DNA from 3 places in the Kribbella sp. CA-293567 genome. Region 2 is predicted to be linked to each of the others. Evidence: riboswitches for the same ligand, from Rfam matches in the RefSeq annotation. Region 2 holds a riboswitch; each other region holds the start of a gene.
What was found. Region 2 has a riboswitch for cobalamin ahead of OX958_RS12380 (ribonucleoside-diphosphate reductase subunit alpha). Riboswitches for the same ligand answer to the same signal wherever they lie in the genome.

Region 1 (4,277 bases), 1.9 Mb from region 2:
CGGCCCACGCGCGCGCGGTCGCCGACCACGCGGCCGACCTCGGTGAGCGCTCTCGAGCGGCGTCCGGCGACGCCTGCACCGGCGGACTGGACGCTCAGGAGACGAGCCTTGTAGGGCTCGGAACTGGCGGCGACCTGGCCGGTCGGCGCGGGGCCGGAGAGAGCGCTCCCTGGGTTGCCCGGTTTGGCGGGGTCGGCGTCGGGGTGCGGGCCGGTGGCGTCGTCGGTGCTGTTTTCGCTCGCCGGGTCGTTGCCGTCGGAGCCGTTGTCGCGGGGGCCGTCGTCCTGGGTGCCGTTGTCCGGGCCACCACCGTTGTCGGAGCCGCCACCGTCCGGGCCGTCGGGGTTGCCGTCCGGTCCGTCCGGGTCGTCGTCAGGTGGGGTGCTGTTCTGGATCGCCTGCTCGAGTTGCTCGTCGTCCAGGCCCGGCGCGTCGAAGGGATTGCGGCGCTTGCGGTGCGGCAGGGCGAGCTTGGCGGCGGCGCGGACGTCCTCGACCTCGACCACCGTCCGGCCGGACCAGGCGGCGTGGGCGACCGCGGTGCGGGCGGTGACCAGGTCGGCGCGCATGCCGTCGACGTCGAAGGACGCGCAGATCTCGGCGATCTGGCGAAGCGCCGCGTCGGTGAGGATCACGTCGGCAAGGCGGGACCGGGCCTTGACGATGCGCTCGGAGAGCTCGGCCTGCGCACCGGCGTACCTGGTGACGAAGGCGGCCGGGTCGGCCTCGTAGGTGAGGCGGGCGCGCATCACCTCGACCCGTACGGCGGGGTCGCGGCTGGCGACGACGTCGACGGTGAGGCCGAAGCGGTCCAGCAGCTGCGGGCGGAGTTCGCCCTCTTCGGGGTTCATGGTGCCGACCAGGACGAAGCGCGCCGGGTGGGTGATCGAAACCCCGTCACGCTCGACGGTCGCGCGTCCCATCGCGGCGGCGTCGAGCAGTACGTCGACCAGGTGGTCGTGCAGCAGGTTGACCTCGTCGACGTACAGCAGCCCGCGGTGCGCCGCGGCCAGCAGACCGGGCTCGTAGACCGTCACACCTTCGGAGAGCGCTCGCTCGAGATGGAGAGAACCCAGTACGCGGTCCTCGGTGGCGCCTACGGGAAGTTCGACCAGCCGCGCTGGGCGGGAGATTGCCGCGGGGATAGACACCGAGGCGGAGTCAGGCGCAGAAGCCGCGTTGGCGGTGGAAGCCGCAGAAGCCGCCTCGGCGCCGTGAGCGGCACGAGTCGCGTCGGCGGTGGGAACGACGGGAGTCGCGGCGACGATGCGAGCGGCGGGAATTGCGTCGACGGTGGAAGCCGTAGGAACCGCGTCGGTGGTGGGAGCCGCAGGAGTTGCGTCGGCGGTGTGAGCGGCAGTCGCCTCTGCGGTGGGAACGGCAAGAGTTGCGTCACGGGTGTGAGCGGCAGGAGTTGCCTCGACGGTGGAAGCCGTAGGAGCCGCCTCGACGCCGTGAGCCGCGGAAGTCGCCCCGCCGAGGGAAGCCGCGGGAGCCGCGTTGGCATAGGAAACGGCGGGGGATGCGGTGGGTGGGTGGTGCGGGGCGTCGGGGCAGGTTGGGTCGGGGGCGGCGGGGTCGCAGGAGAAGCGGCAGGCTGCTACGACCTCGACGGGCGGGAGGATCTCGGTGAGCGCGCGGACCGCGGTGGACTTCGCTGTTCCCTTTTCGCCGCGGATCAGGACGCCGCCGATCGCCGGGGAGATCGCGGCAAGGATCAGGGCGAGTTGGAGATCGTCCATCCCGACCACCGCGGTGAAGGGGAAACCGGTCGGGGCCGGCTGGTGGTTCGAACTGGTCGGGGCAGAGCCCATGGCGGTGCTTCCCTTCGTCCCGCGGGTGTCCACGCCCGCCTTGGCACTTGGCACGCCGGGCGCGCGGAAGCGCTCCCTGGCGGACGATCGCGGATGTCCTGGCTTCCGGGCCTGAGCCCGGTCACAGTGGCGGGACCGCCCCGGAATCCAGCCCCGACAGGGCTGTCACCGGTGTTCCTCCACGCGCGTCCCGGCGATCATTCCACATCGTCTGCCGGCCACTCGGTGGGGAGTCCGTAGAGCGCCGCCGGGAACCGGGCAGACAGCCGAAGGGCACACCGCCATCCCCGTACCAGCCAACGCCGTCCTGGGCAGGCGCGCGATGGAGCAAGTCAACGATGTAGCGAGTCGACGATGTGCCCCAGCCCGACACCGACCGCGGCGAGCATCACCGAGATGCTCGCCAGCAGTTCCAGCACGAACGACGACAGGACCCCGTCTCGTGCTGGCCGACGCCGTCCTGGGGAAGCGCGCGACGAAGCAGCTTGGCGATGTGCTCCGGCTCGTGCCAGCCGTCGCCGTCCTGGGCAGACTCGCGACGCAGCAGGCCGCGGTGCTACTCCGCAGCGCTAGTTGGTGAAGACCGTTGACAGGTGTGCCGCGGCGGAGTTGCCGGGGAGTTCGCCGACGCCGGTGATCGGGGTGACCGTGATGTATCCCGCGAGCAGCAGTGCCTCGTCGGTGTCGGTGTCGCCGGGGGCCTCGTGCAGCGTCAGGCCGACCACTGGATCGCCTGTCGGCGACTTCTCCAGCACCAGGCGGGACCGGTCGTACGCGACCAGGCGGGCCCAGCGTGCACCCTTGAGTTCGCTGACCGGGACGTCGGGCACGTTGATGTTGATGACCGTTCCGGCCGGCTGCTCCAGCAGCCAGGAGAGCGCTTCCGCTGCTACCAGGCCGGCCGTTTCGACGTACTGCGGCTGCTCGGAATCGATGCTGATCGCGAGTCCGGACAACCCCTGGCTCGAGGCGGTCAGCGCGGCCGCCACTGTGCCGGAGTGCAGGATCGGGCCGATGTTGTGCCCGTTGTTGATCCCGGAGACCACGATGTCGGGGGACGGACCGTACGCGCCGAGCCGGGCCAGGGTCACTGCCAGCGCGGGCGTTCCATCGATGCCGATGAAGCCGTTCTCGCCGACCTTCGACCGGACCGCGCGGCCGATCATCCCGGCGCGCGAAGTACCGACGCCGCTCTGGTCGTCCCACGGCGCCACCACCTGGACCGAGTGGCCGGCCTTCTCGAGGGCCGCCGCGAGTGCCTGGATGCCCAGGGACTCGTAGCCGTCGTCGTTGGTGACCAGGACTCGGAGCTGTTCGGACGCCATGTGTCCACCCAATCACACCCCGGGCGGCGCCGCGCCGGTCCGATCAGCCGCGATCCTCGATGTCCCCCTCGGTTTCCAGTACGGCGGTCCGCAGCGTCTCGAGAGCTTCCGCGCTCGGCTCGGACCACAGTCCGCGCTGGGCCGCTTCGAGCAGCCGCTCGGCGATCCCGTGCCGCGCCCAGGGGTTCGACTTGCGGAAGAACTCGGCGATCTCCGGGTTGGCGACGTACTCGGTGGTGAGCGTCTCGTACATCCAGTCGTCGACCACCCCGGCCGTGGCGTCGTACCCGAACAGGTAGTCCACCGTGGCCGCCATCTCGAAGGCGCCCTTGTACCCGTGGCGCTGCATCGCCGCCATCCAGCGCGGGTTCACCACCCGCGCCCGGAAGACGCGCTTGGTCTCCTCCTCCAGGGTCCGGGTCTTCACCTGGGCCGGTACGGCGGAGTCGCCGATGTAGGCCTTCGGGTTGGAACCGGTCAGGTGCCGCACCATCGCGACCATGCCGCCGTGGTACTGGAAGTAGTCGTCGGAGTCCATGATGTCGTGCTCACGGGTGTCCGCGTTCTTGGCCGCGACCTGGATGCGGGCGTAGGCGCGTTCCATCGACGGCCGGGCCTCGGCGCCGTCGAGGTCCTTGCCGTAGGCATAGCCGCCCCAGACCGCGTAGACCTCGGCCAGTTCGGCGTCGGTGCGCCAGTTCCGCGCGTCGACGAGCGGCAGCAGACCGGCGCCGTAGGAGCCCGGCTTGGAGCCGAAGACGCGGGCGGTGGACGATCGCAAATCATTGCCCGCAGCAACATCGGCGTCGACGTGCGCGCGCAGGTAGTTGCTGTCGGCATCTTCATCCAGGGCGGCCACCGTACGGACCGCCTCGTCCAGCAGGGCGACGACGTGCGGGAAGGCGTCGCGGAAGAAGCCGGAGATCCGGATCGTCACGTCGACCCGCGGCCGGCCGAGCTCGGTCAGCGGGACGACCTCGAAACCGGTGACGCGGCGGGAAGCCTCGTCCCAGACCGGGCGGCAGCCCAGCAGCCAGAGCACCTCGGCGAGGTCGTCGCCCTGGGTGCGCATCGCGGACGTACCCCAGACGGTCAGGCCGACCGAGCGCGGCCACTCCCCCGTCTCGGCCTTGTGCCT
Region 2 (4,277 bases):
TGCAGGTCGGCCGGCACCCGGTCGATCTGCGACAGGATGCCGTCGTGGTACTTCAGGTCGGAGACCATCACCTGGTCCCACAGCCCACGCGCCTTAAGATCCGCGACCAGGTACGGGTTGGCGACGGTGAACTCACCGGACATGTTCGACTTCACGAACAGGTTGCGGTAGATCGGCTCGATCGACTGGCTGACCCCACAGATGTTGGAGATGGTCGCGGTCGGGGCGATCGCCAGCACGTTGGAGTTGCGCATGCCGTCGCGCAGCACCTTGCCCCGCAGCGCATCCCAGTCGAGCCGCCGGCCGGTGTCGACGGTCAGATCTCCGTTGCGCGCGCTCCGGAGGAGTTCGAGCGAGTCGATCGGCAGGATGCCCTGGCTCCACAGCGAGCCCTCGTAGGTCTGGTAGCGGCCACGCTCGGCCGCCAGGTCGCTCGACGCCTCGATCGCGTGGTAGCTGATCTGCTCCATCGAGCTGTCCGCGAAGTCGACGGCAGCGTCGGAGGAGTAGGGGATCCGTAGCTTGAACAGCGCGTCGGCGAAGCCCATCAGGCCGAGACCGACCGGGCGGTGCCGCTGGTTGGCGCGCTCCGACTCCGGCGTGGTGTAGAAGTTCACGTCGATCACGTTGTCGAGCATCCGGACGGCCGTCTTGACGGTGTCGCGGATCAGCGCGCTGTCGATTCCAGGGTCGAGGCTGGATCGATCGGTGAGGTGTGCGACCAGGTTGACCGAGCCCAGGTTGCAGACGGCCGTCTCGTCGACGGTGGTGTTCAGGGTGATCTCGGTGCACAGGTTCGACGAGTGCACGACGCCGTCGTGCTGCTGCGGCGAGCGCAGATTGCAAGCGTCCTTGAAGGTGATCCAGGGGTGACCGGTCTCGAACAGCACGGTCAGCATCCGGCGCCACAGGTCGACGGCCCTGACCCGGCGGAACACCCGGATCTCGCCACGATCGGCGGCAGCCTCGTAGTTCTCGTACGCCGTCGCGAAGGCCGCGCCGTACAGGTCGTGCAGATCCGGGACCTCGTCGGGGGAGAAGAGCGTCCAGTCTCCGCCGGCCTCGACCCGCTGCAGGAACAGGTCGGGCACCCAGTTCGCGGTGTTCATGTCGTGCGTACGGCGACGCTCGTCACCGGTGTTCTTGCGCAGGTCGAGGAACTCCTCGATGTCCAGGTGCCAGGTCTCGAGGTACGCGCAGACCGCTCCCTTGCGCTTACCGCCCTGGTTGACCGCGATGGCGGTGTCGTTGGCGATCTTGAGGAACGGTACGACGCCCTGCGACTCGCCGTTGGTGCCGCGGATCTTGGCGCCGATGCCGCGGACCGGGGTCCAGTCGTTGCCGAGACCACCGGAGTACTTGGCCAGCAGCGCGTTGTTGCGGATGCCGGCGAAGATGCCGGCCAGGTCGTCGTCGACCGTGGTCAGGAAGCAGGACGAGAGTTGCGGGCGGGTCGTACCGGAGTTGAACAGGGTCGGCGTGGACGACAGGAACCGGAACGAGCTGAGCAGTTCGTAGAACTCGATCGCGCGCTCTTCGCGGTGCTCCTCCTTGAGCGCGATGCCCATCGCGACCCGGAGGAAGAACGCCTGCGGCAACTCGAAACGGATCTTGTCGATGTGCAGCAGATAGCGGTCGTAGAGCGTCTGCAGACCGAGGAAGGCGAAGTCCAGGTCGCGCTCCGGCTTGATCGCCGCGGCCAGCTTGGCGAGGTCGAAGGTGGCCAGTTCGGGATCGAGCAGCCCGGCCTCGATCCCGGTCCGGATGTACTGCGGGAAGTAGTCGACGTACGCCGTGGCCATGTCGGCCTGACTGGCCTGCCGTGGTTCGCCGTGCACCCGGCCGAGCGTCTCGCGACGGATCTGGTCGAGCAGCAGACGCGAGGCGGCGAAGCTGTACTCCGGCTCCGTTTCGACATAGCCGCGAGCCGCCATCACCAGAGCCAGCTCGACCTCGTGCTGTGCGATGCCGTCGTAGCAGCAGCCCAGGGTCTCGTCGAGGATCAGTTCGGCGTCGACCGAGTCGAGGCCCGCCGCTGCCTCGGCGACGATGACGCGCAGCCGGTCGAGGTCGAGGGGAGCAGTGCTGCCGTCGGCCGCGCGGACGGTGATGACCGGCTGGATGCTGAGCTCGGCCGCGTCTTCCGGCGTACGGGCCCTGGTTCGCTCTTCGCGGTACAGCACATAGGCGCGAGCGACCTGGTGCTCACCAGCTCGCATCAGCGCCAGCTCGACCTGGTCCTGGATGTCCTCGACCTGGACGCTGCGCCGGGCGTCACCCCGGCTGGTCAGCGCCTCGACCACGCGGGTCGTGAGGTCGGCGATCAGGTCGCGGACGCGGTGGCTGTTGCCGGCGTCGGCGCCCTCGACGGCCAGGAAGGCCTTGCTGAGCGCGACCGAGATCTTGGCCGGGTCGAAGGCGGTGCTGTTGCCGTCACGCCGTACGACGGTGAGCTGGTTCGGGGGTGCTGCCTGGTCGGTAGCCGACTGAGCTGTGCTGGCAGAAACGATGGTCACAAGCGCTCTCTCCACGCGAGTCTCTTGACGACCGGGACCCGGGCACAGCGCATGACGGGACGAGCGACGCAGATCGTCGAGGAGCCCACACTCCATCCGAGGGCTGCCCGCGCATCGCTGCACGCCAACCCGACGGTCTGCCGCTGTCTCGCCCTGCGACCCGCCCTCGAGGTCTCGGACAGCGCGTGCCGGCGGCACGCGCACCGGCCGCAGGTATTCGGGCTCACGGGCAGGATCCCCGCTTACCGCTGCGGGGCAGCCCCGGATTCACACCGGATTCCCCTGTCGGCCAACGGTGAGAACACTAGCGCCTGATCACCACATCTTGTGTCTCAGGTCGCCGCGTGTCGCAGATCTTGTGTTTTGTTGCGGCTGCGTCACTCTGCGGCAGACTGATCGCGTGAGGACTCCCAAGGCGGCCGTGCTGGCCCGGCTGCGGATGCTGGCCGGGTTCGAGCTGTTCGACATCGTGCTGTTCGGGTGGCTCGTCTTCGTCCTCCGGGCCGCTCCGGCCGCGCCTGCCAATCTCGCCGGCTTCACGCTTTTCGCTCTTCAGTTGGTGGTGGGGGCCTCGTACTGGCTGGTCAAGGGTCACCAGGTCCGGTCGGGGTTGACTGAGCCGCCCGGGATCGGGGTGTTCCGGTGGTTGCGGCTCGGTTGCGAACTGGGGTTGGTGTTCGGCTTGGTCGTGGTGGGGTTCGGAGTGCTTGCGGCGGACTCCTGGTCGGATTGGCTGCCCGGTGTGTTGCTGTTCGCGTTGGCAGTGGCGGAGTACGTCAACTACTTCCACTGGCAGTTGATGTACGACAACCGCGCCGACATCCGGCGGTTGGTGCGCACTGGCCGGCTGCGTCGGTCCCACCTGTACGCCGACCTGCTTGCTGACGGACGGAGAACCACTTCTTGAGCTGAACGCTCTGGCCAGGTGTGGGACCTGGCCACCAAGACACGCCCCGGAGCGGCGGGTCGGAGTTCTGTGCCTTGGTGGCCAGGCGATCGGGGCCGGCTCAGCCGGATCGGGTGGCCGGCCGGCTCGGGTGATCGGTGGTCGGCCGGCTCGGATGGTCGGGTGGTCGGGGTGGAGCCTGGCCGCCGAGACGCGCTCCTGTGCGGTGGGCGGAGCGGCCTCCGCCTCGGCGGCCAGGGGATCGGGGGAGTGTCGTGTCAGGCCGCCAGGGAGTGCAGATCCTGCAGCGTCATGATCTCGGAGCCGTGGTGGATGAGCTCGCGGTTCAGGCGCAGGACGACGTGGCCGAAGGGCTCGGCCGCATCGAGCTCGGTCGCCTGGCTCAAGCCGATGGTCATCGCCTCTTCCTCGCCCAGTTCGGCGATCGAGTCGCGCCAGGCGTCCACCCAGTGCGCCAGCCACGCCACCGCGTCCTGGGCGTTGCCGTGCAGCGTGATGTCGGCCCGCCCCTGTTGGCTGGACCCGAAGGTCCACTCCCAGCGCTCGAAGAACGTCTCGGTCAGATGCGCGATCAACCACGCGATCGTTCGCGGCCCACGGTGATCCGGCTCGTCGGGCCACTGCGCCACCCACTCACCCGACCCCAGCGACCTGAACCGCCCCGCGTACTGCCGGCGGACCACGGTCAGCGCCTCACTGCTCGGCCGCCAGAAGTACTCCTCGTCGGTCAGTGCCGCCAGCCGCCCCGACAACACCATCCAGCTGAAGCCGAGCTGCCCACGCACCATCGCCATCGCTGACGGCCGTTGCAAGATCTCCCAGTCGAACGGCTCCGGCATCACAGATCCTCACAC
Region 3 (4,277 bases), 3.0 Mb from region 2:
CAACCGGTAGCCGGTGATGCCCTTCTTGTACGCGAGCAGATAGATGACGACGGCGGTCAGCACCGCTCCGATCAGCGCTCCGGCCGGCAGCCAGCCGGAGCCGGCGCCGATCACGGTGATCACCAGCACCGCGGCCAGCGCGGCACCGGAGTTGATCCCGATCAGGTCGGGGCTGACCAGCGGGTTGCGCGCCAGCCGCTGGAAGACGGCACCGGAGACACCGAACGCGACGCCCACTCCGATTGCCACCAGCACTCGTGGCAGCCGGTTGTTGACCACGACGTCGGTCAGGATCAGCGATCCGTTGCCGGCCAGCGTGTCCAGCACCTTCGGCAGCGGGATCTCGTAGTCGCCGATCGTCAGCGACACCGCGCCGATCGCCGCCGTCGCCGTCAGCGCGACCACGGTCACCACGATGCTGGTCAGGTCGATCCGGGTGGAGACCGGCCCGATCCGCAGCGCCTTCACAGCTCGGCCAGCTTCCGTCGGCGGACCAGCGCGATGAACAGCGGCGCACCGATCAGCGCGGTGACGATGCCGACCTGCAGCTCGTCCGGCCGGGCGACGAACCGGCCGGCCACGTCGGCGAGCAGCAGCATCGTCGGAGCGAGGACCAGCGACCATGGCAGGATCCAGCGGTAGTCGGCGCCGACCAGCGCCCGAGCGACGTGCGGTACGGCGAGGCCGACGAACGCGATCGGTCCGGCCATCGCGGTCGCCGTACCGGCAAGCAGCACGATCGCCAGAGCGGCCAGGACGCGGACCACACCGACGCGGGTGCCGAGGCCGGCTGCCAGTTCCTCCCCGAGTGCGATCTGGTTCAGCGAACGGCCCAGCAACAGCGCCAAAACGGTGCCTATGGCAACGAATGGCAGGCTCTGGACGACGATCCCACCGGTCGCCAGGGTGAGTGACCCGACCACCCAGAACCGGAACTCGTTCAGCGCGGTGAGATCCAGCAGGGTGATCGCCGAGGTGACCGATCCGAGCAGCGCCGAGAACGCGGCACCGGCCAGTGCGAGCTTGACCGGAGTCGCGCCGCCCCGGCCGGCCGAACCGACCAGGTAGACCACGACCGTGGCCACCAGCGCGCCACCCATCGCGAACCAGACATAGCCGGTCAACGACTGGACGCCGAGCAGCCCGATCGCCGCCACGATCGCCAGTGCCGCTCCGGCGTTGACGCCGAGGATGCCCGGATCGGCCAGCGGATTGCGGGTGATGCCCTGCATCACGGCACCGGCCAGGCCCAGCGCCATTCCGGCCAGCACGCCGACGGCGGTCCGCGGGAACCGCAGGTAGCGGATCACCCGGTCCGTGTCGGAGCCGGTGAAGTCGGCTGCCGCGACATACACGTCGTGAGGCCCGAACCACTGGTTGCCGGCCAGCATCGACAGCAGCACGGCGACCAGCAGCACGGCGACCGCCACCAGCAGACCGGCGGTTCGGGAGCCACCGTGCCGCAGCAGGGCCGGCTCGGACCTCACTTGACCAGATCGGGGTGAATGATCCTGGCGATCAGCTCGGTCGACCCGGCGCCACGGACGCCGGCCGAGTGGTGGGCGAACAGCCACGGCACGACGCGCTTGTTCCGCACCGACTTCAAGTTGGCGAAGGCAGGGTTGGCCAGCAGTTTCTGTACGTCGGGCTGCACCTTCGCCTCGGTCAGGTCGGCCTCACAGCAGCCGCTGATCAGGACGTAGTCGGGATCACGCTTGATGAACTCCTCGACGCTGATCTTCACGTTCCGCTTCGAGGTGAGGTCGGCGAACGCGTTCACCCCACCGGCCTGTCGGATCAGCACCGTGCCGAAGTCCGGGCCGCCGGACACCGTCAGGCCACCGCCCTCGAGGCCGGGCCGGAGGATCGCCACGGTCGGCCGGTCCGCGCCCTTCACCTTCGCCTCCACCGCCGCGATCCGCTGCTGCTGGTCGGCGATCACGGCCTCGGCCTTCTCGCCGGCACCGAACAGCCTGCCGAGGTCGCGCAGATCGGCGTACACGTTGTCCATCGAGACCGTCGCCGGGTCGATCGCCTCGTCGCCCTTGCCGTCCGCGGTCGGGCAGAGCGGGCCGAAGATCCAGGTCTGGACACCGAGGTCCGCCAGGCTCTTGCGGGTGCCGAAACTGCCGTCGCTGCCGGCGCTGGCGAAGACGTCGTTGAAGCCGGAGAGCACGAAGTCCGGCTCCTGGCTGAGCAGTTCCTCGCGACTCGGCAGGTTCTGGTAGTACTTGCGGTCGCGCTGCGCCGCGGCGTACGCCGGCAGCACCTCCGCGTCCAGGTACGCCGTACCGACCAGGCGGTCGGAGATCCCCAGCGCGTGCGCCATCTCGATGGCCGGCTGGTACGCCGCGAACACCCGCTTCGGCGGGCCGTCGACGGTGACGTCGACCCCGCAGTTCTTCACCGTCACCGCATCGGCGGCAGGCCCCGCTTGCGCGGCAGCTCCGCTACAGCCGGTGACCAGGGACAGTACGACAACAGCAGCAGCCAGCGTTTTCACGCGCGCCTCCAGCACCTCGTGGACGGTGTGACACGCCGTGGCCGGTCTCCTGGCTGACGGGTACCGCATCCCTGGGCCTGACCTTCCCAGCCGACTTAGGCCAGTGGTCTCCGTCTCCGGATCACCCAGGAACATCCCGATCACAGTGGCGAGGGCCGCACCGGCATCACACCGGTTTCCCGAACACCACGACGCGGTAAAGGTAACCCACCTGCAACCTCGTCGCAGGAAGCGGCCCTGTCGTCCAGCCGGCACGGCTGCCGGCCGGGGCGCATCAGCGGGTGTAGAGGCCGGACATGGCGAGGGCGAAGGCGACCATGTCGTCCTTGTCGGCGGTGCCGGCCGGGAGGGGGACGAGGTCGACGATCTTGTCGGCGCCGACGCGGATGACGCCGCGGCCGCTGGCGGTGTCGATGTAACCCTCGTCGCCCAGCGGGACCGACTGGGAGGTCGCGGCCTTGCGGGTGGGGGCGATGACGGCTTCGGCGTCGGCCACTCGACGGACCGTGGAGTAGAGGACGCGGGTCCTGGTGATCCAGCCGCAGACGATGTCGCCCGCCTCGGTCTCACCGTCGCGGCGGATGGCCGCCTCGACGCCCATCGCGATCGCGGCGGACTTGGTGCCTCGCTCGCACTCCGGCCGGATGATCAGCGGCTCGCTGTCCGGCAACCCGTCGGCCTGCTGAGCCGCTTCCTCCCCCAGTACGACGTACTTCGCCAGCGTCGCGGGCGGTCCGCTGACCTTGAACAACTTGCCCTCCAGCAGGAACACCACGAACCGGCTGGTCCCGAAACCACCCTGGCCGATCGTCACCACCTTGGCAGCCTCGCCCTTGGTCGCCTCGTAGGCCTTCCGCGCCGCAGCGAGGTCTGCCGGGGTCGACGGGAAGACAGAGGTGCCGACTCGCAGTACGGGACCGCTGGCACTCGTGCTGAGCCTCAACTGGCACACGTCGTACGACGGGAACCCGAACTCCGCGGGCGCCGGCTTCAGCTGAATCTGTACGGCGGGGGCGGCCAGGGCGCTCTGCACGAGCGTCTGGTCCATTCGCGTGCACAGGGTGTCTGCCACCTTCGCGGTGGGCGGGCTGCTGGGCGTCTCGCTCGGCGTAGGTGTGGTCTCGGTCGGAGTCGTGCTGATGGAGACGAGTGGCGGCACGCTAGGAGCGGTCTCGCCGCCAGGACCGCCGCAGCCGGCCAGGAGCGCAGTACTGCCGAGCAGAGCTACTACCGAGCGGGTACGCATGGTGACAGAGCCTACGTCTTGGACCCAGGTCCTGGCTCGGTGCGAAGTTCGCGCTCGCGGACGGCGTGCTCGTCGGTGCGGGAGTCGTAACGCCAGAACTCGTTCAGCCAGACCGCCGTGCCGACCACCCCCACGACGCAGAGCGCTCCACCGCTGACGATCGCCGTCCGGACGCTGGTGGCGTCGGCCACCAGACCGGAGCGGGCCTGACCGCCGAGCGGCCCGAGGGAGTAGCCGAGCATCTCGATCCCGGCCAGCCGGCCGCGCATCTCGTCGGGGATGGTCTGGTTCCAGATCACCGACCGGAACAGCACCGAGATCATGTCGGCGCCCCCGGCGATCGCGAAGAAGCCGACCGCGAACCAGATGTTCGGCGCCAGCCCCGCGATGCCGACCGACGCGCCCCAGACCATGGTCGCGATCACCACCGCCCGGCCCTGGTGGTGCACGCGTCTGGCCCAGCCGCTGGTCAGGCTGGCGCACATCGCGCCGATCGCCTCGGCGCTGTAGAGCAGCCCCAGCAGCTTC

Region 1: another riboswitch for cobalamin. It lies ahead of OX958_RS20390 (VWA domain-containing protein); the one in region 2 lies ahead of OX958_RS12380 (ribonucleoside-diphosphate reductase subunit alpha).
Region 3: another riboswitch for cobalamin. It lies ahead of OX958_RS33550 (ABC transporter substrate-binding protein); the one in region 2 lies ahead of OX958_RS12380 (ribonucleoside-diphosphate reductase subunit alpha).

The regions. Positions count from the first base shown of each region.
Region 1 is NZ_CP114065.1:4,442,710-4,446,986, forward strand. It holds gene OX958_RS20390 (VWA domain-containing protein) at 1-1,814, opposite strand, end outside; cobalamin riboswitch at 1,886-2,028, opposite strand; gene surE (5'/3'-nucleotidase SurE) at 2,384-3,139, opposite strand; gene cobN (cobaltochelatase subunit CobN) at 3,183-4,277, opposite strand, start outside.
Region 2 is NZ_CP114065.1:2,577,612-2,581,888, forward strand. It holds gene OX958_RS12380 (ribonucleoside-diphosphate reductase subunit alpha) at 1-2,516, opposite strand, end outside; cobalamin riboswitch at 2,708-2,829, opposite strand; gene OX958_RS12385 (multidrug transporter) at 2,917-3,423, shown strand; gene OX958_RS12390 (DinB family protein) at 3,681-4,262, opposite strand.
Region 3 is NZ_CP114065.1:7,220,933-7,225,209, forward strand. It holds gene OX958_RS33540 (FecCD family ABC transporter permease) at 1-468, opposite strand, end outside; gene OX958_RS33545 (FecCD family ABC transporter permease) at 465-1,487, opposite strand; gene OX958_RS33550 (ABC transporter substrate-binding protein) at 1,484-2,503, opposite strand; cobalamin riboswitch at 2,526-2,709, opposite strand; gene OX958_RS33555 (hypothetical protein) at 2,778-3,749, opposite strand; gene OX958_RS33560 (MFS transporter) at 3,761-4,277, opposite strand, start outside.